DNA from 2 places in the Citrobacter sp. ANG330 genome. Region 1 is predicted to be linked to the other one. Evidence: riboswitches for the same ligand, from Rfam matches in the RefSeq annotation. Region 1 holds a riboswitch; the other holds the start of a gene.
What was found. Region 1 has a riboswitch for cobalamin ahead of QNN88_RS02820 (cobyrinate a,c-diamide synthase). Riboswitches for the same ligand answer to the same signal wherever they lie in the genome.
Positions count from the first base shown of each region.

Region 2: it holds a riboswitch for cobalamin, as region 1 does, so the genes downstream of both, btuB (TonB-dependent vitamin B12 receptor BtuB) here and QNN88_RS02820 (cobyrinate a,c-diamide synthase) in region 1, are expected to answer to the same signal.

Region 1 is NZ_JASJUI010000001.1:542,209-552,852, reverse strand. Features, by position in the region: gene pduE (propanediol dehydratase small subunit PduE) at 1-195, opposite strand, end outside; gene pduD (propanediol dehydratase medium subunit PduD) at 209-877, opposite strand; gene pduC (propanediol dehydratase large subunit PduC) at 888-2,552, opposite strand; gene pduB (propanediol utilization microcompartment protein PduB) at 2,571-3,383, opposite strand; gene pduA (propanediol utilization microcompartment protein PduA) at 3,380-3,664, opposite strand; gene pduF (propanediol diffusion facilitator PduF) at 4,188-4,997, shown strand; gene pocR (transcriptional regulator PocR) at 5,201-6,118, shown strand; cobalamin riboswitch at 6,412-6,587, shown strand; gene QNN88_RS02820 (cobyrinate a,c-diamide synthase) at 6,676-8,055, shown strand; gene cbiB (adenosylcobinamide-phosphate synthase CbiB) at 8,052-9,011, shown strand; gene QNN88_RS02810 (cobalt-precorrin-8 methylmutase) at 9,024-9,656, shown strand; gene cbiD (cobalt-precorrin-5B (C(1))-methyltransferase CbiD) at 9,653-10,644, shown strand, end outside.
Region 2 is NZ_JASJUI010000011.1:65-10,708, forward strand. Features, by position in the region: gene murI (glutamate racemase) at 82-933, opposite strand; gene btuB (TonB-dependent vitamin B12 receptor BtuB) at 878-2,716, opposite strand; cobalamin riboswitch at 2,781-2,972, opposite strand; gene trmA (tRNA (uridine(54)-C5)-methyltransferase TrmA) at 3,087-4,187, shown strand; gene QNN88_RS19370 (YijD family membrane protein) at 4,280-4,639, opposite strand; gene fabR (HTH-type transcriptional repressor FabR) at 4,636-5,289, opposite strand; gene sthA (Si-specific NAD(P)(+) transhydrogenase) at 5,488-6,888, shown strand; gene oxyR (DNA-binding transcriptional regulator OxyR) at 6,871-7,788, opposite strand; gene QNN88_RS19390 (FGGY-family carbohydrate kinase) at 8,050-9,537, opposite strand; gene QNN88_RS19395 (L-ribulose-5-phosphate 3-epimerase) at 9,548-10,429, opposite strand; gene QNN88_RS19400 (ABC transporter permease) at 10,429-10,644, opposite strand, start outside.

The sequences.
Region 1 (10,644 bases):
GGTGAACTCATCCAGCGTTTTGTTGGTGGCCGTTTTGACCCACTCAGGGTGCTTACTGGCGAGCGGATAGTCGGTCACTTTTGCGGTCTGGGTCGTACTGCCCGAAGCTGCTGCCGGGGCTGATGTGTCGCCCTGCAGACTGTTCATGCGGCTCAACACATCCCGTACCATCGATTCGATTGCATCGGTATTCATAAAGGGATCCTTATTAAAGCGCCACGCGCAGTTCCTGCGGGTTTTTGCCCGTCACGACGTACTTCGTCTCTTTAATGTGCAAGATGGCGGATTTAGCCTGATATTTCGGACGTGCCATCTGATCGTTCAATGTAGGAACCGGCTGCGGTGACTCACGCTTGGCATAACGCGCAGCGTTTTTCCCAATCTGGCGATAGGTTTCCAGCGTCAGCAGCGGGGCCTGCGGAAACAGCTCCAGGTTGGAGAGCGGCGGCAGTCCCTGTTGGTGGATGACCGTCGTGCCTTTTGACTGAATACCGATAGAGATGCCGGAGCCGCTCAGACGGTTGCCTTCAACGGCCACGAACGCCACATCGGAGGATTTAAAGCAGCGAATCACACGCGCTTTAATACCTTCCTCTTCAATCCCGGCAATCACTTCGCGCAGAATGTTTTTATGCGGCAGACCGACGATGTTCACGGTCTGAGAGAGGCCAAATGCCGGGCCGACAGCAATGATCACTTCATCCTGTTGCGTGCCCTGTTTCGCCTCGCCAATTTCTGTCAGAAAACTTTCACCGACCTGTGCTGCAGGCGCGGCTGGCGTTCCTGGCGCGCGAAACGAGACGGGCTTATCGCTGGTCTGCATTTCGGACAGCACGTCTTCGATAATCTGGCGCAGCAATTTTTCATTAATTTCCATTGTTCACCCCTTAGCCAAGCTCGTTGGGATCAAGTGCGCCAGGGATGTTTTTAATTTCTTCCCAGCGTTCGCCTTGCAGGCGATAACCTGTTGCCGGACCGGCATAATCGTTGACGTCATTGACCGCCGAGAGCACTTGTCCGTCGCCGACGATAATGGCGGAGGTATGCAGATAGTCCCCGGTTAACTTGGCTTTCTGGATGTTGAGCATGTCCTGCGCGACATCGGTAAAGCCACCCTGAGCCAGCGCTTTCACCACTTCCAGGCCGTTACGGTTTTTGTTGATGATTTCCTGCGCAAACTTGATGTCTTCAACGATGTTACGTTCAGGCATATCTTTTGAGCCGTGTGCGTAGGTTGCGGCTTCGACTTCTTCATCCGTAATCGGCGGCAGGCCCATGCCAGCGAAAACCGCCTGCAGCGCGCGTGCAGCTTTGTTACGGATGGCGATAACGTCCTCTTCACGTACTGGACGCAGACCACCGTCCACTTTCAGGTCACGCTGGATGACGTTGTAGTCATCGAAGTCTTCCGCATCTTCGTTAGAGCCTGCGAACATGTTGTCGTAGTTCGGCACGGCGGAATAACCGGAAGAGATAAAGTCGGTACCCGGCAGGAACTGCATCAGCAGACGCGCGGTACGACGCATGTCGGAGTGGGTGAAGGTCTGGTCGTTACTGGAAGCGCATTCCAGATCCAGTGATGAACAGATCAGGTTTTCTGCCAGTACCGCACGGATCCCTGACGGCACTGCGGACGGAACGCCGATGCAGCTTACGGAGCCATTTTGCAAACCCTGTACGCCTGCCGCTTTGGTGATGTAAATGCAGCGCGCTTCCAGATAGAGCATGGATTTGCCTTCGGCATAGCCCATCTGCACTTCGGAACCTGAACCGGAAGTGAAGCGCATTTTCAAACCACGGGAGGCATAAGAAGAGGCGAGGAAACCTTTTGACCACGGCGTATCATCGCCGTCAGTAAAGACGGGTTCGGTACCGTAGACGGAAATGGTTTCAGCGTAGCAGGTGTGTCCCAGCATACCGAGCTTCAGTTCGGTCGCTTCTTCCAGTGAACACTGGGTTAACACGCCGGGGCGACCCACCTGGGAACCGACGAGTAGCGCAATGGCGTTGAATGGGGCATAGCGCGCCACGGCCACGGTGGTCTCTTGCTCGTCAAACCCGCGCCATGCGCCTTCTGCGGCATCGGCAGCAATCTGCACCGGGTTATCTTTGACGTTGGTGACGTGGGCTTGTTGAGACGGCGTGCGACGCGCGCGCATCTTTTGCATCGCCATCATCATCTCAACCACGTTCATGTGCGAAACCACTTCGACGATTTTTGCCGGCGTCATTGCCGTGGTCAACGGTACGATATCGCTGCGTTTTACATTCGGATCGCACAGCATGTTGGCGAGCTTAACAGAGTCCATCGCCATCACTTCTTCCGCACGTGCCAGGTTAATACCGTAGCGGGCGATGAAGTGATCAATCAGGTCAAACTGGCTGACCGATTTGCCATCGAGTTCGGTGACGGCGCCGTTAACGATTTTTATCGACGGCTTAGGATCGTTCGGGCTTTCCATCGCAATGAAGCCTTCTTCGATCCACTCCTTAACGAATCCGTCCTGATTGACAGGGCGTTTCGCCAGTGCTTCAAATCTTTTCGATCTCATGAATGAGCCTCACGGAGTTCAGATGTAGGACGGGCGATCGTTTTTCGGTTCAGCACCGAGGGTCGCAAGAACGGTTTTACCGATTTCTCGCGCTGAGATAACCGCCTGACGCACTGCGCCAGAGTCACCGGAGATCACCAGGATCGCTTCGTTACTGAAGCTGGTACCATGCGCCGGAGAGCTATAAGCCACAACTTCAACGTTTGCGGCTTTCAGGGCGGTATCTGCCATCAACACGCCGACGGAAGCCGGCGCGCCGACAATTACGCCGCAGGCACGGCCAACCGGCGCACCAAAGGCTTTTTCCAGCGCGTAACTGGCGCGCGCGGTGTACTGCAGTTCGATGTGTCCGGCTTCGTTGCCATACACATCACCAAAGGTGCGATCGAGTTCTTTCAGCGCTACTTCAATTCCGCGTTTGACGTCAGAAACGTCGTTACCGCCGATAATGATGAGCGAACCGTGGCCCGCGCCACCTTTGGTATCGCGTGGGAGTTCAATACTCACCACTTCGGTATTGGTGGCTTTGACCGCTTCGTCAGCCGCCATAATGTGCGGACCCGCGCCGGTACGCGCGCCCAGGATGCCAATGGAGCGATAGCGCTTCTCAAGCTTCATTGCTTCCAACAGGGCACTGTCCACGTTTGCAATCACCAGACCTACGGTGTCGCCAATCGCCGTGCCAACAAATTCCGTTAAACTGCAGCTCTTCTCTGCCATAGCCGTCTCTCGTTTTGGATGGGTTTTATCAGGGATACCCGCTTGATCAGGCTTTGCCACACGGGCAATGACCTGCGCCATGATCTGTTCAACCAGTTCATTGCTGCTCATGGGTTAATTCCCTTCGGTAAGATTTTTTCAACATCGGTATGAGGGCGTGGAATCACGTGTACGGCTTTCACTTCCCCCACGTTGCGCGCAGCAGCAGCGCCAGCATCGGTCGCCGCTTTTACGGCACCGACATCACCGCGAACGATGACGGTTACCAGCCCTGAGCCAATTTTTTCGTAGCCGACCAACATGACATTGGCTGACTTCACCATGGCATCTGCGGCCTCTATGGCGGCAGTTAAGCCCCTGGTTTCTACCATTCCTAATGCTTCTTGTTGCATAAAGACCTCGCCTGGGTTTGTCCCGATACTCATGACTATAAAAAGAAGCGAGGAAAAAGAATGGCTGACTTATCAGTCAGGGCGAAAAATTAGTGGGCTGCGAATGTGACAAACTTGCCTTGTTGTATTTTATCTTGCTGTTTTTATTGGTTTTGATAATTTTAACGGATGTGATATTTTGGTTTTTGCTATTCCATATTTACATTTTTGAGGGTGACAGTATTAATTTAATTTGTTATGCGAGAAAATCGATTTGTGACATTGATTGGAAAAGAAGAATCTGCAAATAACGAAATTTTATTATTCTGAATCGTCCTGGTTAATTACATTCAGGCACTCTGTGCGCTGCCTCTGAATAAATGAATGGCAAGAAATTGCTATAACAACACGATTTTTCCAGGCCTTAACCTGTTCAGTTTGCCAACAATTTTCAGCGACCTCTTTCTATAGTAGGTAGCGTTGTACTCTACGACCAGCAAGGGTCCGCTGGTAAGGACACGAACGCTTCTAAGAAGGTGTCACAATGAATGATTCACTGAAAGCGCAATGCATTGCCGAGTTTTTGGGTACCGGGTTATTTTTGTTTTTTGGTATCGGCTGCCTTAGCGCACTGAAAGTCGCAGGCGCCAGTCTGGGTCTCTGGGAAATTTGTATCATTTGGGGTCTGGGAATTTCGCTTGCGGTTTATCTGACTGCCGGGATTTCCGGAGCGCACCTGAACCCGGCAATCACGGTTGCACTCTGGTTGTTTGCCTGCTTCCCGGGACGTAAAGTCCTGCCTTACACCATCGCGCAGGTTGCGGGGGCGTTTGGCGGTGCGGTGCTGGCTTATCTGCTTTACGGCAATTTATTCATCGAGTATGAAACTGCCCACAATATGGTTCGCGGCAGCGCAGATAGCCTCTATCTGGCCAGTATTTTCAGTACCTATCCGGCGGCCGCGCTGAGCGTGTGGCAGGCGGCAGGGGTCGAAATCGTCATCACCTCTATCCTGATGGGGTTGATTATGGCGCTGACCGACGATGGCAACGGTGTGCCTAAAGGGCCGCTGGCGCCGCTGCTGATCGGTATTCTGGTGGCGGTGATTGGGGCTTCCACTGGCCCATTAACAGGGTTTGCCATGAACCCGGCACGTGATTTTGGCCCTAAACTGTTCGCGTGGATGGCGGGCTGGGGCGATATCGCAATGACAGGCGGACGTGATATTCCGTACTTTATTGTGCCGATCATTGCGCCAGTGATTGGCGCTTGTGCTGGGGCCGCTGTCTATAAGTATCTCATTGGCAAAAATTTGCCCTGCAATACCTGTAAAATTGAAGAGTCGGACGCGTAATTCCAACGCGCCGGGCTATTATCACGTCTTTAATTTTTATTTCGTGATCTGCTTTCACGAACTGACTAAAAAGTCTCCCCACTCCGGGAGACTTTTGTTATTGTCCCTTCTACTTTCTGTCATTTACAGGGATAGGGATGATAAAAAGTAAATGTGAAATTTATGTTCTATTTATAACAATGGATTAACTGAGGGATTTTATCATGATTTCTGCGAGCACCCTGGACTCAGAACTCATTAATAAAATCGCACAGGATTTTGCGCAAGCAACCAGCCTGGCAGTTGTGGTTGTCAATATTCACGGTGATGAAATTTCTGAACTCTTTAACTTTACACCGTTTTGTCAGTTGATGCGTCAGCATCCGCAACACAGTACCCGGTGTCGGATGAGCGACCGCTGTGGTGGACTGGAAGCGTCAAAATCGGATCAACCCTGTATTTATCGCTGTCATGCCGGGTTAACCGATTTCTCTATTCCTCTTGTGATCGCAGGCCATCTTGTTGGGTTCGTCTTGTGCGGTCAGGTGCGCTTGCGTAACGATGACGGTGTCGATCTGGTTGATATCCTTAACGTTGATGATCGCTGGCAGGCCGATCCTCAACTGCTCAGCGAATTCAGCAATGTCCCGGAGATGGACTATTCTCGCGTCATGGCTTCTGCGGATCTGCTCAAACTCATTGTTGAAAACTGCCTCAAAAAACAACTGAATTTTGTGGTGATCAAAGACAGTACACAACCTGCGGAACCGGCACGCCCGGCCCGTGCCGCCAGCCCGCATGACAGCAAAATGAAAAAGGCGTTGCGTTATATTGATGCACATCTGTCTGACGATCTTCGTCTTGAAGATGTGGCCTCGCACGTTTACCTGAGCCCTTACTACTTCAGTAAACTGTTCAAAAAATATCAGGGCATTGGTTTTAACGCGTGGGTCAATCAGCAGCGCATGGCCAGTGCCAGAGAGCTGCTTTGCCACAGTGACTGGAGCATTGCCAGTATTGCCCGCAATTTAGGTTTTTCGCAAACCAGCTATTTTTGCAAAGTGTTCCGTCAGACATATCAGATTACGCCACAGGCCTACCGGCAAAAAATTAATGAAAACTTGCCTGCTGAATCGGCATAAATAGCAATATTTTGCTATTGCCGATTTTTGTTATTCCCGTGCAGGACGGCCATTTATAATGGTTAAATGTTTTTAGTACAGCAATAAATTGTCATAGCGCAATAAAATATCGCTCTTTACGCAATAAACTTCACCAGTTTTTATTTATGTGATGAGATACAGTGTCATTGTTGAGTTGTTTCATTATTCTTTGACATGACATTTCATTAAGAATCGTCTTATTGCGGCATTCTTTGTGATGAAAGAAATGCGCAGTGAATAACTATTGATGTGATGAGCAGAAATTAATCTGCACATCGTTAAAGCCGACAGGTTTGACACATTTGTGTCAGGGAAGGGGGTGAAAATCCCCCGCAGCCCCCGCTGCTGTGATGCTGACAACCCCGTAAAGACCACTGATCGCAAGATTGGGAAGGACGGGCGAGGAAGACGCTAAGCCAGAAGACCTACCTGTCGGATACTACCAACAACTTCGGTGGGAAGTGGGTTGCTCAGACACGTACAGTCGGAAGACTGGGTGTCAGTACATCCCTACCACCCTGAACAGGATCAGGGTCATGGCGGCAAAGCAGTACGCGTTTGTTCTGGCAGGAACCGGTAGTGGCTGTGGTAAAACCACGGTGACGCTGGGCTTGCTGAACGTGTTGAAACAACGTGGCTTACGCGTCCAGCCCTGCAAAGTCGGCCCTGACTATCTCGATACCGCCTGGCACACGGCCATTAGCGGCACGGCTTCCCGTAATCTCGACAGTTTCATGCTCTCCGAACCGATTCTTAATGCGCTTTTCTGCGAACAGATGCAGCAGGCAGATATTGCGGTGATCGAGGGGGTGATGGGACTGTATGACGGTTACGGCACTGACCCCAACTATTGCAGCACCGCCGCAATGGCAAAGCAGTTGGGCTGTCCGGTTATTCTGTTGGTGGACGGAAAAGCCGTGTCGACTTCCATTGCCGCCACGGTGATGGGCTTCCGGCATTTTGACCCGACGCTGAACATTGCCGGTGTTATCGCGAATCGCGTCAATAGCGAGTCTCACTTCCAGTTGCTGAAAACGGCCATCGAGCGCTATTGCGCCATTCCTGTGCTGGGTTATGTCCCGCGTGTTGATGGCGTTGCACTGCCTGAACGGCATCTTGGGCTGGTTACCGCGCGTGAGTCAGTGGTCAGTCAGCAGCCATGGCAGGATTTCGCCGCCACGCTTGAGCGCACGCTGGATATCGATCGGTTGCTGGCGTTAAGCCACCTTCAGACACTGCCGCAAGGCGAATGGCCAGAAAGTCTTGCACCCAACGCCGGTGAAGGGCTTACGCTGGCGATGGCCGATGACGAAGCCTTTAATTTTTACTATCCCGATAACGTCGCGCTGCTGACGCGTGCCGGCGTCAGAATTATCCGCTTCAGCCCACTTCATGACAGCCAGTTACCCGAATGCCAGATGGTCTGGCTGGGCGGCGGTTATCCCGAACTGCACGCAGCGGCGCTGGCGGCGAATACGACAATGCTGGCAAGCCTGCGCGAGGCGCACCAGCGCGGTGTTGCCATTTACGCCGAATGCGGCGGGTTAATGTACCTCGGCAGTTTGCTGGAAGATGTCGACGGGGTCGAGCATCACATGGCCGATATTATTCCTGGTCGCAGCAAAATGGGTAAACGACTGACCCGCTTTGGTTACTGCGAAGCGCAGGCCCTTCAGCCCACGCTGCTGGCCGCCGAAGGTGATGTGCTGCGCGGTCATGAATTTCATTATTCTGATTTCTTTCCTGAAACGCCCGCCGTGCTGGCCTGTCGCAAAGTCCGTGACGGGCAGACATTGCAGGCGTGGTCCGGCGGCTGGCAAAACGGCAACACTTTTGCCAGCTATCTGCACGTTCACTTTGCTCAACGTCCATCAATGCTTAATCACTGGCTCAATGCCGCGCGGGAGTCGTTATGACGCTGCTGGCATGGTGTGTGGCCTGGATTCTCGATGTGCTGCTTGGCGATCCGCAAAACTGGCCGCATCCGGTTCGCTGGATTGGCAATCTGATCAATGCCGTGCAGCGGATTATTCGCCGCTACTGTCATAGCGACCGGGCGCTGCGTATCGGCGGTGGGGTGATGTGGCTGGTGGTTGTGGGGCTGACGTGGGCAGTTGCCTGGGGCGTTTTGCTGCTGGCGTGGATGATTCACCCGTGGCTGGGTTGGGTCGTCGAAGTCTGGATGATCTTCACTGTGCTGGCCGGGCGTTGCCTGGCGAATGCGGCGCAGGACGTTGAACGTCCGCTGCGCGCAGAGAATCTTGCGCAAAGCCGGGAAAAACTCTCGTGGATTGTGGGTCGCGACACGTCGCAACTTAAGCCGGCGCAGATTAACCGGGCGGTCGTGGAAACCGTCGCGGAGAATACGGTTGATGGCATTATCGCGCCGCTGTTTTTCCTCTTCATTGGCGGGGCGCCGCTGGCGATGGCTTACAAAGCGGTCAATACCCTGGATTCCATGGTGGGCTACAAGCACGAAAAATACCGGGCGATTGGTATGGTCAGTGCGCGACTCGATGACGTCGCGAACTTCATTCCTGCACGTCTGAGCTGGCTGTTGTTGAGCGCCGCCGCCGTTCTTTGCCGTCTCGATGGCTCGCGCGCACTGCGTGTGGGCTGGCGGGATCGTTATAACCACAGCAGCCCCAACTGCGCCTGGGCAGAAGCCTCCGTTGCCGGGGCGCTGGGCATTCGGTTAGGTGGTCCGAACGATTACTTTGGCGAGCGCGTAGATAAACCGTGGATCGGTGACGCGCAGCGCGACATTTCCGTAGACGATATTTCCCAAACGATTCGACTGATGTGGGTTGCCTCAACGCTGGCTCTGGCGCTGTTCCTTGTGACGCGCTGGCTGGTGGTGGGTGTGGCCTGAGGATAAATGACTATGCAATACATCCAGCAACCCCAGACGATTGAAGCCAAAAGTTTCGACATCATTGGCGAGATAATTTCTGAAACGCGCCCGGAGTATCGGTTTGCCAGCCCGCTGCATGAAGCGATCATCAAACGGGTGATTCATACCACCGCTGACTTTGACTGGCTGGATATTCTGTGGTTTTCGGACGATGCGCTGGAGCAACTCTGCGCAGCACTAAGTCGCCCATCGGTTATCTATACCGACACCACGATGGCGCTTTCGGGAATCAATAAAACCCTGCTGGCGAAGTCGGGCGCGCAGTGCCGCTGCTATATCAGCGATCCACGCGTCGTGGCGCAGGCGAAGGCGCAGGAGATCACGCGCTCTATGGCGGCAGTGGACATTGCCGTAACCGAAGAGAGCGAGAAAGTGTTTGTCTTTGGCAACGCGCCTACCGCGCTGTTTCGCCTGCTGGAACATGATGTGGCGGTGAGTGGCGTCGTCGGCGTGCCGGTAGGGTTCGTCGGAGCGGCGGAATCTAAAGAGGCGCTGACGCACAGCTCGTTGCCCGCCATTGCCGCTCTCGGACGCAAAGGCGGCAGCAACGTCGCAGCAGCGATTATTAACGCCATGCTCTATCACATGCAGGGGGCGCGATGAGCGATCAGACTTTCGACGCGCCCGTCTGGCATAACGGCAAAGCGCTGCGCAAAGGTTACACCACTGGATCGTGCGCCACGGCGGCGGCAAAAGTCGCCGCGCTGATGGTTCTGCGCCAGCATCTGATCCATCAGGTTTCGATTGTCACACCCTCCGGCGTCACGCTTTGCCTGAACGTGGAATCTCCACACATTGAAGGACAGCAGGCCATTGCTGCGATTCGCAAGGACGGTGGCGATGATGTTGATGCCACCCACGGGATGTTGATTTTCGCCCGCGTCACGCTGAACGACAGTGGGGAAATCACACTGCAGGGCGGTGAAGGCGTCGGCACCGTCACGCGTAAGGGGATTGGTCTGCCTGTCGGTAGCGCAGCGATTAATCGCACGCCGCGACAGACCATTGAGTCCGCCGTACGTGAGGCGATTGGTCCGGCGCGCGGGGCGGAGATCGAGATTTTTGCCCCTGAAGGCGAAACGCGGGCGCAAAAAACCTACAACTCGCGCCTCGGTATTCTCGGTGGGATTTCCATTATCGGCACCACCGGCATTGTGACGCCGATGTCTGAAGAGAGCTGGAAGCGGTCGCTATCGCTGGAGCTGGAAATTAAGCGTGCCGCCGGGCTGGAGCGGGTGGTTCTGGTGCCGGGTAACCACGGTGAACGTTTCGTTCGCGAGCAGATGGGCATCGACAGCAACGTGGTGGTCACCATGAGCAACTTTGTCGGTTACATGATTGAAGAGGCAGTGCGGCTGGGATTTCGTCAAATTGTGTTAGTCGGCCACCCAGGCAAGCTCATCAAAATTGCCGCCGGGATCTTCCATACCCACAGCCATATTGCTGATGCGCGGATGGAAACACTGGTGGCGCATCTGGCGCTGCTTGGCGCACCGATGGAATTGCTGACGCTGGTGAGTGATTGCGATACCACCGAAGCGGCAATGGAACATATCGAGGCTTACGGCTTCCAGCATATCTACAACCACCT
Region 2 (10,644 bases), on a different contig from region 1:
GCATTATAGGGAGTTATTTCGGGCTGACAAGGGGAAATTTAAAATAATTTTCCGAGTGCGTAATATTTACCCAAAACAGGCTCAAAGCGCGAGTTTTTCGAGCGATTCAAAGCCGTAGCGCTGCAAAACGGGCAATAATTGCTCAGTTTCCGGCGTCATTGCCATACAGAAAGCAATATTGGCATCTGCTGATTTCGCATCCGGCGCTTCATGCTCCAGCAGCCAGGCAGTCCGACGCGCAATAGCCGCTCCAGAATCCACCAGTCGCGTTCCTTCAGGAAGGACCTGTAAGAGTTCTTCCTGCAACAACGGGAAGTGGGTGCAACCAAGCACCACCGTATCAGGAGGCTCCGGCATCCGCAGCCACGGGCGCAGGATACGTTGCAGCTCTTCCAGCGGCACGGGATTGCCGTGCAACTTCGCTTCCGCCAGTTCCACCAGCTCTGCGGACCCCAGCATGGCTATCTGGCACTCATTCGCAAAGCGCGCAATCAGTTCATGCGTATAAGGGCGCTTCACCGTCCCGCGCGTTGCCATAAGCCCGACAACCCCATTCGCCGTCAGACGCGCCGCCGGTTTGATCGCCGGCACCACGCCCACAACCGGGAAAGCAAACTTCTCACGCAAGGCAGGAAGAGAGACCGTGCTGGCCGTGTTACAGGCGATAACGGCCAGGGAGAGAGGATAACGCTGCTGTACCGCCGTCACGATCTCAACAACGCGCTCAACGATAAACGCTTCACTCTTCTCCCCATAAGGAAAAGCCACGTTATCGAAAGCATAGATATAGTGGAGATCCGGCAGGAGATGCCGGATCTCATCATAGACCGACAACCCACCGACACCGGAATCAAATACCAGCACGGTGGGACGTGGATCAGAAGGTGTAGCTGCCAGACAAGGTATATTCCCGTCCTGCAGTTTGGTAGCCATAAACTGTCTCGTAATCTTTGTCGAACAGGTTGGCTATTTTACCACGAACTGTGAGATGTGAGGTGAGCGGATATGAAAGTCCGATGTCCCACACGCTCAGTCCCCCCATTTTCACCTTACGGGAATTATCATAGTCGTAATCGTAACGTTCACCGATATACTGATAGGTCACATCCCAGCCCAGATCGTAGACCTGTCCGCTTAGCTCATACTTCACCTGCTGTTTAGCGCGACGATAAAGCTGCTGATCGGTTTCATCATCACGCGGATCAACATATTGCAACGTTAAGCGATGATCGACCGGCCCGGTCGTCAGGTTCCCCGTCCATTCGAGACCTTTGATGGTCGCGGATTTGACGTTGAAGTAGGTATTGTTGTTGTAGTCGATCAGGTTCTGAATTTTGTAGCGATAGGTCGACAGACGCCAGTCAAGCGGACCGGTCATCCCTTCTAATCCGGCTTCCCACTGCTTCGACTCCTCCGGTTTCAGATTCGGGTTAGAAGCAATACCAAAGCGCTCTGCACCAAACTGTTGTCCCAGTGAAGGCGCAAGGAAGCCTGTGCCATAAGAGAGCGTCACCTTGTAGTCATCAATAAACTGCCAGCCCGCCGCTGTTTGCCAGGTACCGTGCCAGCCAAACTGGTCGTCATGGTCTTCACGGCCTGACGCTTCCAGCGTCACGCTATCAATCTGCTGTTGCCCGGTCAGATAAAGTCCCGTGTTATCACGCTTGTAGTTGTCAGTCCCGTATTCGCCAAAGGACATCAGCTTTTCTTGTTTCCAGTCGACGCCAGCACTGAGAGCGCCGTGCCCGACAATAACGTTGTTGCCCCACTGGACGTAACGCTGTTCCATGTCATCAAGGCTATAACCTGTCGCATAGCGCCCGTTCAGGCTGCTGTAGTTATAGTCCTTAATACGCTGGTAGTTAGCGACCAGTTGTGACGAGTAGATCCCGGAATTGAAGCGCAGCCCCGTATCCCACGACTGAGTGTAATTCTGGTGCTCGTCGTTTCCGCCGTCATATCCCCAGTTCCCCTGGTCGTAATCGGCATTACTGGCGTAACCGTAGCCACGGAAGTAGCCATCAAATTGATCGTTAAATTTGTGCTCAACGCCACCCCAGAAGAGTTTATTGCGATAACCATCGCGATCGCTGTCGCCGCTGTAGCTGGAGCGAGGCTGAACATCGAAACCTTTGGTGGTCTGATAAGCCCCGGCCGCCGTTACCACGGTATCGCCAAAACGCTGACGGTATGTACCGTCATATTGCTGATAGCCGTTCGACCCCATGCCCGCATTAATCTGCGAACGTTCTTCACCCGTCATGGTGATGATGTTCACTACGCCGCCAATGGCGCCGGAGCCATAAATGGCTGAACGCGGACCACGGATATACTCAATGCGCTGCACCAGCGAAACCGGGATCTGGTCAATATCGGAATTATTGGTAATGCCCGGACGGGCGACCGGAATACCATCGACTAGCACCAGAACGTGTTTCGCTTCGGTGCCGCGTACAAACAAAGAAGAGCTTTGCCCCATCCCGCCATTCTGCGCCACATCCACGCCAGGCAAACGGCGCATGACATCAAGAACGGTTCGGGACTGCCAGCGATCGATATCCTCGCGAGTGACAATATCGGTCGGAGCCAGAACGGTATTAACAGGTTGTTGAAAACGGTTTGCTGTCACGACAAGCGTGTCAGGGGTGGCATCCTGTGCCCAGCCCGAAAAAGCCGTGACGGAGAGCGCCGTCAGCAGCGATGTTTTTTTAATCATTGTAAAGCATCCACAATAGAAGAAGGATGCCGCAGGTCCCACCGATAGTACGCGATGATGAAAACCAGTTGCGACGTTAGCCGGCAGGTCTTCGGGCTTGGAAGGTTATCCACGGATAATAAGAGATGAAGACTTCCCACCCAACAGGCAGTGTCTGCTTACGCTCTCATCTCACCTTTCCTTACCGCTGCGCGTCAGCTCCAGATTTACACTGGATTCCCTATTAACTCACAGGACCGGCACACGGATGCTACAGTTTGTAACATCTTACTGTCCAGCGCGTTTGTTAAATATGAGAGTTCATCAATGACTGGACATCTGTTGAGCAATCCCTACAATCCCCGCGTACTTTTATTTTTCAGGATACATCATGACCCCCGAACACCTTCCGACAGAACAGTATGACGCGCAGCTCGCCGAAAAAGTGGTGCGCTTGCAGAGTATGATGGCGCCCTTTTCTGACCTTGTCCCGGAAGTGTTTCGTTCACCGGTCAGCCACTACCGTATGCGTGCTGAATTCCGCATCTGGCATGACGGTGATGACCTCTATCACATCATTTTCGATCAACAGAGCAAAAGCCGAATTCGCGTCGACAGCTTTCCGGCGGCGAGTGAACTGATTAATCAATTGATGACCGCGATGATCGCTGGCGTACGCGACAACCGCGTGCTGCGCCATAAACTGTTCCAGATTGATTACCTCACCACCATGAGTAATCAGGCAGTGGTTTCGCTGCTGTATCATAAAAAGCTGGACGACGAATGGCGTGAAGCTGCCGAAGCGCTCCGCGACGCCCTGCGTGCGCAGAACCTGAACGTGCATTTGATTGGCCGCGCGACAAAAACCAAAATCGCGCTGGATCAGGACTACATTGATGAACGTTTGCCGGTTGCAGGCAAAGAGATGATCTATCGTCAGGTCGAAAACAGCTTTACGCAGCCGAATGCGGCCATGAACATTCAGATGCTGGAATGGGCGCTGGATGTGACTAAAGGCTCGAAAGGCGATCTGCTCGAACTGTACTGCGGTAACGGCAACTTTTCTTTAGCGCTGGCACGCAATTTTGACCGCGTACTGGCAACAGAAATCGCCAAACCGTCTGTTGCCGCCGCGCAATACAACATTGCGGCGAATCAGATTAATAACGTGCAGATTATCCGCATGGCGGCGGAAGAGTTTACTCAGGCGATGAACGGCGTGCGTGAATTTAACCGCTTGCAGGGTATTGACCTGAAAAGCTATCAGTGTGAAACGATTTTTGTCGATCCGCCGCGCAGTGGTCTGGACAGCGAGACGGAGAAAATGGTGCAGGCGTATCCGCGCATTCTGTACATCTCCTGTAACCCCCAGACGCTGTGCAAAAACCTGGAAACATTAAGCCAGACGCATACGGTGTCACGCCTGGCGCTGTTCGATCAGTTTCCGTATACGCACCATATGGAGTGTGGGGTATTGTTGACGGCGAAGTGATACGTTGTAGGCCTGATAAGCGCAGCGCCATCAGGCAATCCAGCGCCGGATAGTGGCATACATGCCTTATCCGGCCTGGACATAGACAGTTTTTATTCCGACACTTCCTGCTTGCGATTACGCATTTTCACGCCGATCCAGAAGACCAGAATGACCGACAGCACGGCCGGGAAGAAGTTGGAACCGATATCCGGATATTCCGCGCGCACCACGGTGCTGTAAAGCAGAACGCCGAGAATAAAGCAGGCGGCAGACAGGCCCGGCAAACCCACAGGCATGGTGCGATTCTGATAACGTTGATGCAGACAGTACACCGTCAGCACCAGCGAAATAATTGGAAATACAGAGAACGGCACGATGGAGCTAAACAGCGCCGCGAATGTGCCATTGATCGACAAGCCAGCGACCAGCGCCAGCAACAGCGTACCTTTATCCTGAACTGACTGTTTCATTGCTCTTCCTTCACGTTACCTGGAATGAGGGTCATCTTCTCTTGTTCACGGCGATACCAGTAATACGCGCCTTTCGAAATCATGCGCAGTTGCAGTACCAGTCGCTCTTCTAACTGCCGGCGCTGTTCCGCGCCCACGTCCAGCGCCTCGGCGCCCGCACTGAAGACAATCGTTACCATCGCTTCGGCCTGCGCTTCAGTAAACGCACGCGGCATATGGTTTTCGATTTCCAGATAGTCCGCAAGTTCCGCGATAAAGTGCTGGATTTCGCGCGCAACAGCGGCACGAAACGCGGCTGAGGTGCCAGAACGTTCACGCAATAATAAACGGAAGGCGTTGGGGTTGTTACCGATGAACTCCATAAATGTAGAGACCGAGGTGCGGATCACACTCCCGCCCTTGGCGATACGCTGGCGTGCCTGGCGCATCAACTGACGCAGCATCAGACCGCTTTCATCGACCATGGTCAGGCCGAGTTCATCAACATCACGGAAATGACGATAAAAGGAGGTTGGCGCAATGCCCGCTTCGCGTGCAACTTCGCGTAAACTGAGACTGGCAAAGCTACGCTCCGCGCTCAGTTGACTAAATGCGGCTTCGACCAGCGAACGCCGGGTTTTTTCTTTTTGCTGCGCTCTAACGCCCATCACGATGTCTGAATCCTTCCATATGCCTTGTCCGGCACTATACCAGAGTTCAAAGTTAATCTGTTTGTTCAGCTTTGTGAATGATTGTTTACGCGCAGTTTGTGCTTCGGCTTCGCAAAAAAGCACAACGATAATTGGGTTATCCCCGCAATGATGTTACTATTCTGTTGCTTTTATGTATAAGAACAGGTAAGCCTTACCATGCCACATTCCTACGATTACGATGCCATAGTTATAGGTTCCGGCCCCGGCGGCGAAGGCGCTGCAATGGGTCTGGTTAAGCAAGGAGCTCGCGTTGCCGTTATCGAGCGTTATCATAACGTTGGCGGCGGTTGTACCCACTGGGGTACCATCCCATCGAAAGCGCTCCGTCATGCAGTCAGTCGTATTATCGAATTCAATCAGAACCCCCTTTACAGCGATCATTCCCGCCTGCTTCGTTCCTCCTTCGCCGACATTCTCAACCATGCCGATAACGTGATTAATCAGCAAACACGGATGCGACAGGGTTTTTATGAGCGTAACCACTGCGAGATCTTGCAGGGCAACGCCCATTTTGTTGACGAACATACGCTGGCGCTGGAATGTCATGATGGTACGGTTGAAACCCTGACGGCAGAAAAATTTGTCATTGCCTGCGGATCGCGCCCTTATCATCCGGCAGACGTGGACTTCGCGCACCCGCGCATTTATGACAGCGATTCGATCCTCAGCCTGCATCACGAGCCTCGTCACGTCATTATTTATGGTGCCGGGGTGATTGGCTGCGAATATGCGTCGATCTTCCGGGGAATGGAGGTCAAAGTTGATCTCATCAATACCCGTGACCGTCTGCTGGCGTTCCTCGATCAGGAGATGTCTGACTCCCTCTCTTACCACTTCTGGAACAGCGGCGTCGTCATTCGCCACAATGAAGAGTATGAGAAGATCGAAGGCTGCGACGACGGCGTGATCATGCACCTGAAGTCGGGTAAGAAACTGAAAGCCGACTGCCTGTTGTATGCCAATGGTCGTACCGGGAACACCGATTCTCTGGCGTTACAGAATATCGGTCTGGAAACCGACAGCCGTGGTCAGCTCAAGGTCAACAGCATGTACCAGACTGCCCTGCCGCACGTTTATGCCGTCGGTGATGTGATTGGCTACCCGAGCCTGGCGTCCGCTGCATACGACCAGGGACGCATTGCCGCTCAGGCGCTGGTGAAAGGGGAAGCGAACGCGCACCTGATCGAAGATATCCCGACCGGCATTTACACCATTCCGGAAATCAGTTCCGTTGGCAAAACTGAACAGCAACTGACGGCGATGAAAGTGCCTTACGAAGTGGGCCGCGCTCAGTTTAAACACCTGGCGCGCGCGCAAATCGTTGGCATGAACGTAGGCACGCTGAAGATTTTGTTCCATCGGGAAACGAAAGAAATTCTGGGGATTCACTGCTTTGGTGAGCGCGCAGCCGAAATTATTCACATCGGTCAGGCGATTATGGAGCAGAAAGGTGGTGGTAACACAATTGAGTACTTCGTTAACACCACCTTTAACTACCCGACCATGGCGGAAGCCTATCGGGTAGCGGCGCTAAATGGCTTAAACCGCCTTTTTTAACGCCTTGTCGAAATGGCCATCCATCGCACCACGGATGGCCTCTGCCAGTTGCTCATAGCGGCTGCGCAGCGGTGATCCCGGACGATAAACCAGCCCCACCGTACGGCGCGGTTCAGGCTTAATGCAAGGCAGATACACCACGCCATCACGTTTGCGTTCTTGCGGAACCGCCAGCGCTGGCAGAAGAGTAATCCCGCTGCCTGCCGCCACCATGTTACGCAGCGTTTCCAGACTGGTCGCACGGAAGTGGGTGTCTTCGTCAGCACCGGCTTCGAAGCAGAAGCCCATCGCCTGATCGCGCAGACAGTGACCGTCCTCCAGCATCAACAGTTTTTCACCTGCCAGGTCGGACATCGGCACGCATTCGCGATTCGCCCACGGGTGATCTTCATAGATTGCCAGCAGCATTGGCTCGTCGAACAGCGGCACTTCAATAAAGGCCTCACTCTCTTTCACCAGCGCCAGAATCACGCAGTCGAGCTTGCCGCTGTCCAGTTGCGCCAGCAACTGATGGGTCTGCGCTTCATGCAGATACATTTCCAGCTTCGGGAAAGACTGGTGCAGCATTGGGATAATATGCGGCAACAGATAAGGGCCGACGGTGGGAATCAAACCAATGTGCAGCGGGCCAGACATGGTCTCACCCTGTTGGCTTGCCATCTCCTTGAGCACTTTGACCTCACGCAGCACGGTGCGCGCCTGATCCACCAGCAACAAACCGGCCTGAGTGAACAGCACTTTACGACTCGTACGCTCCAGCAGCATCACGCCCAGTTCATCTTCCAGCTTGCGGATTTGCCCGCTAAGCGTTGGCTGGCTGACGTGACAGGAGTCCGCCGCACGCCGGAAATGCCGATGTTCGGCTAATGCCACCAGGTATTCAAGATCACGAATATTCATTATTCATCCTCCAACGCCACGATAGTTCATGGCGATAGGTAGCATAGCAACGAACGATTATCCCTATCAAGCATTCTGATTAATAATACATCACAGAAACGGAGCGGTATCGTTTAACCCTTGAAGCCACTGCCCGTTCAGAGAGTCTCTCTCTACCCAAATAACTAAAGCCAACGTGAACGTTTGCGGACCCCGTGGTCCGCATTTTTTTTGCGTAAAAAAGCCTGGCATCCCGCCAGGCTGAGATAAGGCCCGACAACGTTATGATTTTTGACTAACTGCGCTCAGCGCATCCGCAACGCGTTTGAATTGCGCAAACCGGCTACGCAGCATGCTGTGCTTCGCGGCATCCGGCTCAAGGCGGATTACCGTCGGCAGAGTGGCGTTAATCGCCTGCGCGAATCCTGCATACTCCCCCGCGCCGACGGCGGCACACATTGCCGCCGCCCGGCACCCGGACTGTTCGATATCGACAATTTCAAGCGGCAGATTGCTGGCGTCGCAAAACATCTGCATCCAGATGCGCGAATGCGTTGGCCCGCCGGTAAAGCGAATCGCCTGGGTTTCGCCACTGAGTTGCAGCATCCGGTCCTGATGCAGTAAATGCGAGAACACTATGCCCTGATAGATGGCATAAACCATGTCTGCCGCATCGTGATGCCCTGCCAGCCCGAGAAAGCCGCCGCTTAAGGAATCGCAATAGTTAGAGCCGTACAGCCAGGGGAAAAACAGAATGCTGTCCGGCTTCTGATACCCCTGCTCCGCCCACCGGTTAAGCGTATCGTGATCGTTGGCGAGCGCCGGGAAAAACTGGTTGATAAACCAGGTCAGGTTGCTGGCGGAGGTCGGGCTGCCTTCATGGGCGAAATACTGCCCCGGAATGCTGAATTTCCCCCACACATAGGGGTAATCCGCCGGAACAATACGATCGAATACCCGGGTAGCGATAGACCAGGTGCCCGCTACCGCGCTGAGATGCGAGCTGTCATGCACCCCAGAGGTGATGGCCGCGCCAACCACGTCAAAAAACCCGCCAAACACGGGCGTCCCCGCCTTCAGCCCGCATAACGCAGCGGCATCGGCGGTCACCTGCCCGGCCAGATCGGCGGAACCAATGACGCCCGGCGTGCAGTTCACCATTTCCTCGATACCAAACAGCGCGAACAGCGCGGGGTCGAACTCATTACGCTGTTGATTAAACAGCTGGCTCCCGGAGATATTGGTCTCTTCACAGGCAAGGTTATCCGTCAGGCAGTAACGAATATAGTCGTGCGCCATCAGGATGTAGCCCGTCCGCGCGTAGTTCTCGGGTTCATGCTGTTTCAGCCAGGCCAGCAGCGCCGCCGGGTGAGAAGGCCATAACTGCTGCAAACTGAGCGGATACGCCTGGCGATCGACGCCCTGCGCTTTCCAGGCAGCCACCAGCGGCTGCGCCCTGGAATCCGAAGAGACGATGCCATTACGTACGGGTTTGCCAGATTTATCGACCAGATAAAGTCCTTTACCGTGTGCAGAAAAGCCAATCCCGCGGATCTGTTCTGCCGCGATATGGCTTTCGGCCAGCGCGCGCTGAATCACGAGGCACGTGGTGGCCCAGAGCTCGTTCATATCTCGCTCACAAAACCCCGCCTGTGGGCTCAGCAGCGGCAAGGTTTGGGCCGCAACGGTGACTTCTCTACCTTCGACGCTGTAAATCCCTGCTTTGGTCACGGTGCCGCCCAAATCAATGCCGATAAAGTAATGGCTCATCGTCGTCTCCTTAACCTGCCATGAGTGACCGTTCGTCATACCAACCGGCCGCCTGCATCTTGCTCTCTATCCACTGGCGCGCATGGATGATTTCCAGCAGCGGCTCGGCAGATTTTTCCGTCCACATCTCAATCAGGAAGGTTCCCCGATAGTTAAGGCGGCGTAGCGTCCTGAACAGCTTGATAAAATCCACGCATCCTTCGCCAAAGGGCACATCGCGGAATTGGCCCGGCGAATCCGCCGTCACTGGAAAAGTGTCTTTGAGATGAATCGCAGCAATTCTGTCGATGCCTTTCGCCAGCTCGCTCTCCAGTTCGTTGCCCCAGGCGGTTAAGTTGCCGACGTCGGGGTAAACGGTGAACCACGGCGAGTTAATTTTTTCATCCAGCACTTTCCATTTACTGATGGAGTTAATAAACGGCGTGTCCATGATCTCCACGGCGCACATCACCTGCGCGGCAGCCGCCTGCTCCGCCGTCCAGGCCATTGCATCCTCGAACCAGGCGATGGTTTCAGCATTCTGCGGCTCATAATAAACGTCATAACCGGCAAGCTGGATGGTGCGTATCCCTAAATCCTGCGCCAGCCGCAGCGCTTTTTGCATGATAGAGCGCGCCTGCTGGCGAGTCTGGCTATCGTGGCTGCCGAACGGGAAGCGGCGATGGGCGGATAAGCACATTGTTGGAATACGCACCCCGGTTTTCTGGATCGCGCTGATGATTTCCATGCGCTCCGCCAGTGACCAGTCGAGGCGCGCCAGCCGCTCTTCGCTCTCATCCACCGACATTTCGACAAAATCGAAACCGCATGATTTCGCCAGCGCCAGTTTTTCTACCCAACTGGTGTTCCTGGGTAGCGCCTTTTCATAAATACCTAACGGGTGGCTACGCATTATCTTCCCTCACGAGTGGCCAGTTGTTGTAACGCTTTTCGGCTGTGATTCATGGCACGCTGCGCCTGCCATTTTTGCTTAAAGAACTTAAACGCCAGCGCGGCAATAAGGGTGATGCCCCAGACCGCCAGATTGAAATGCAGGCTGAGGCCCAGCAGGCTCAGGCCGGTGGCGATCACCTGTAATACCAGCAGCGCGCAAAACACGTGGCTGAC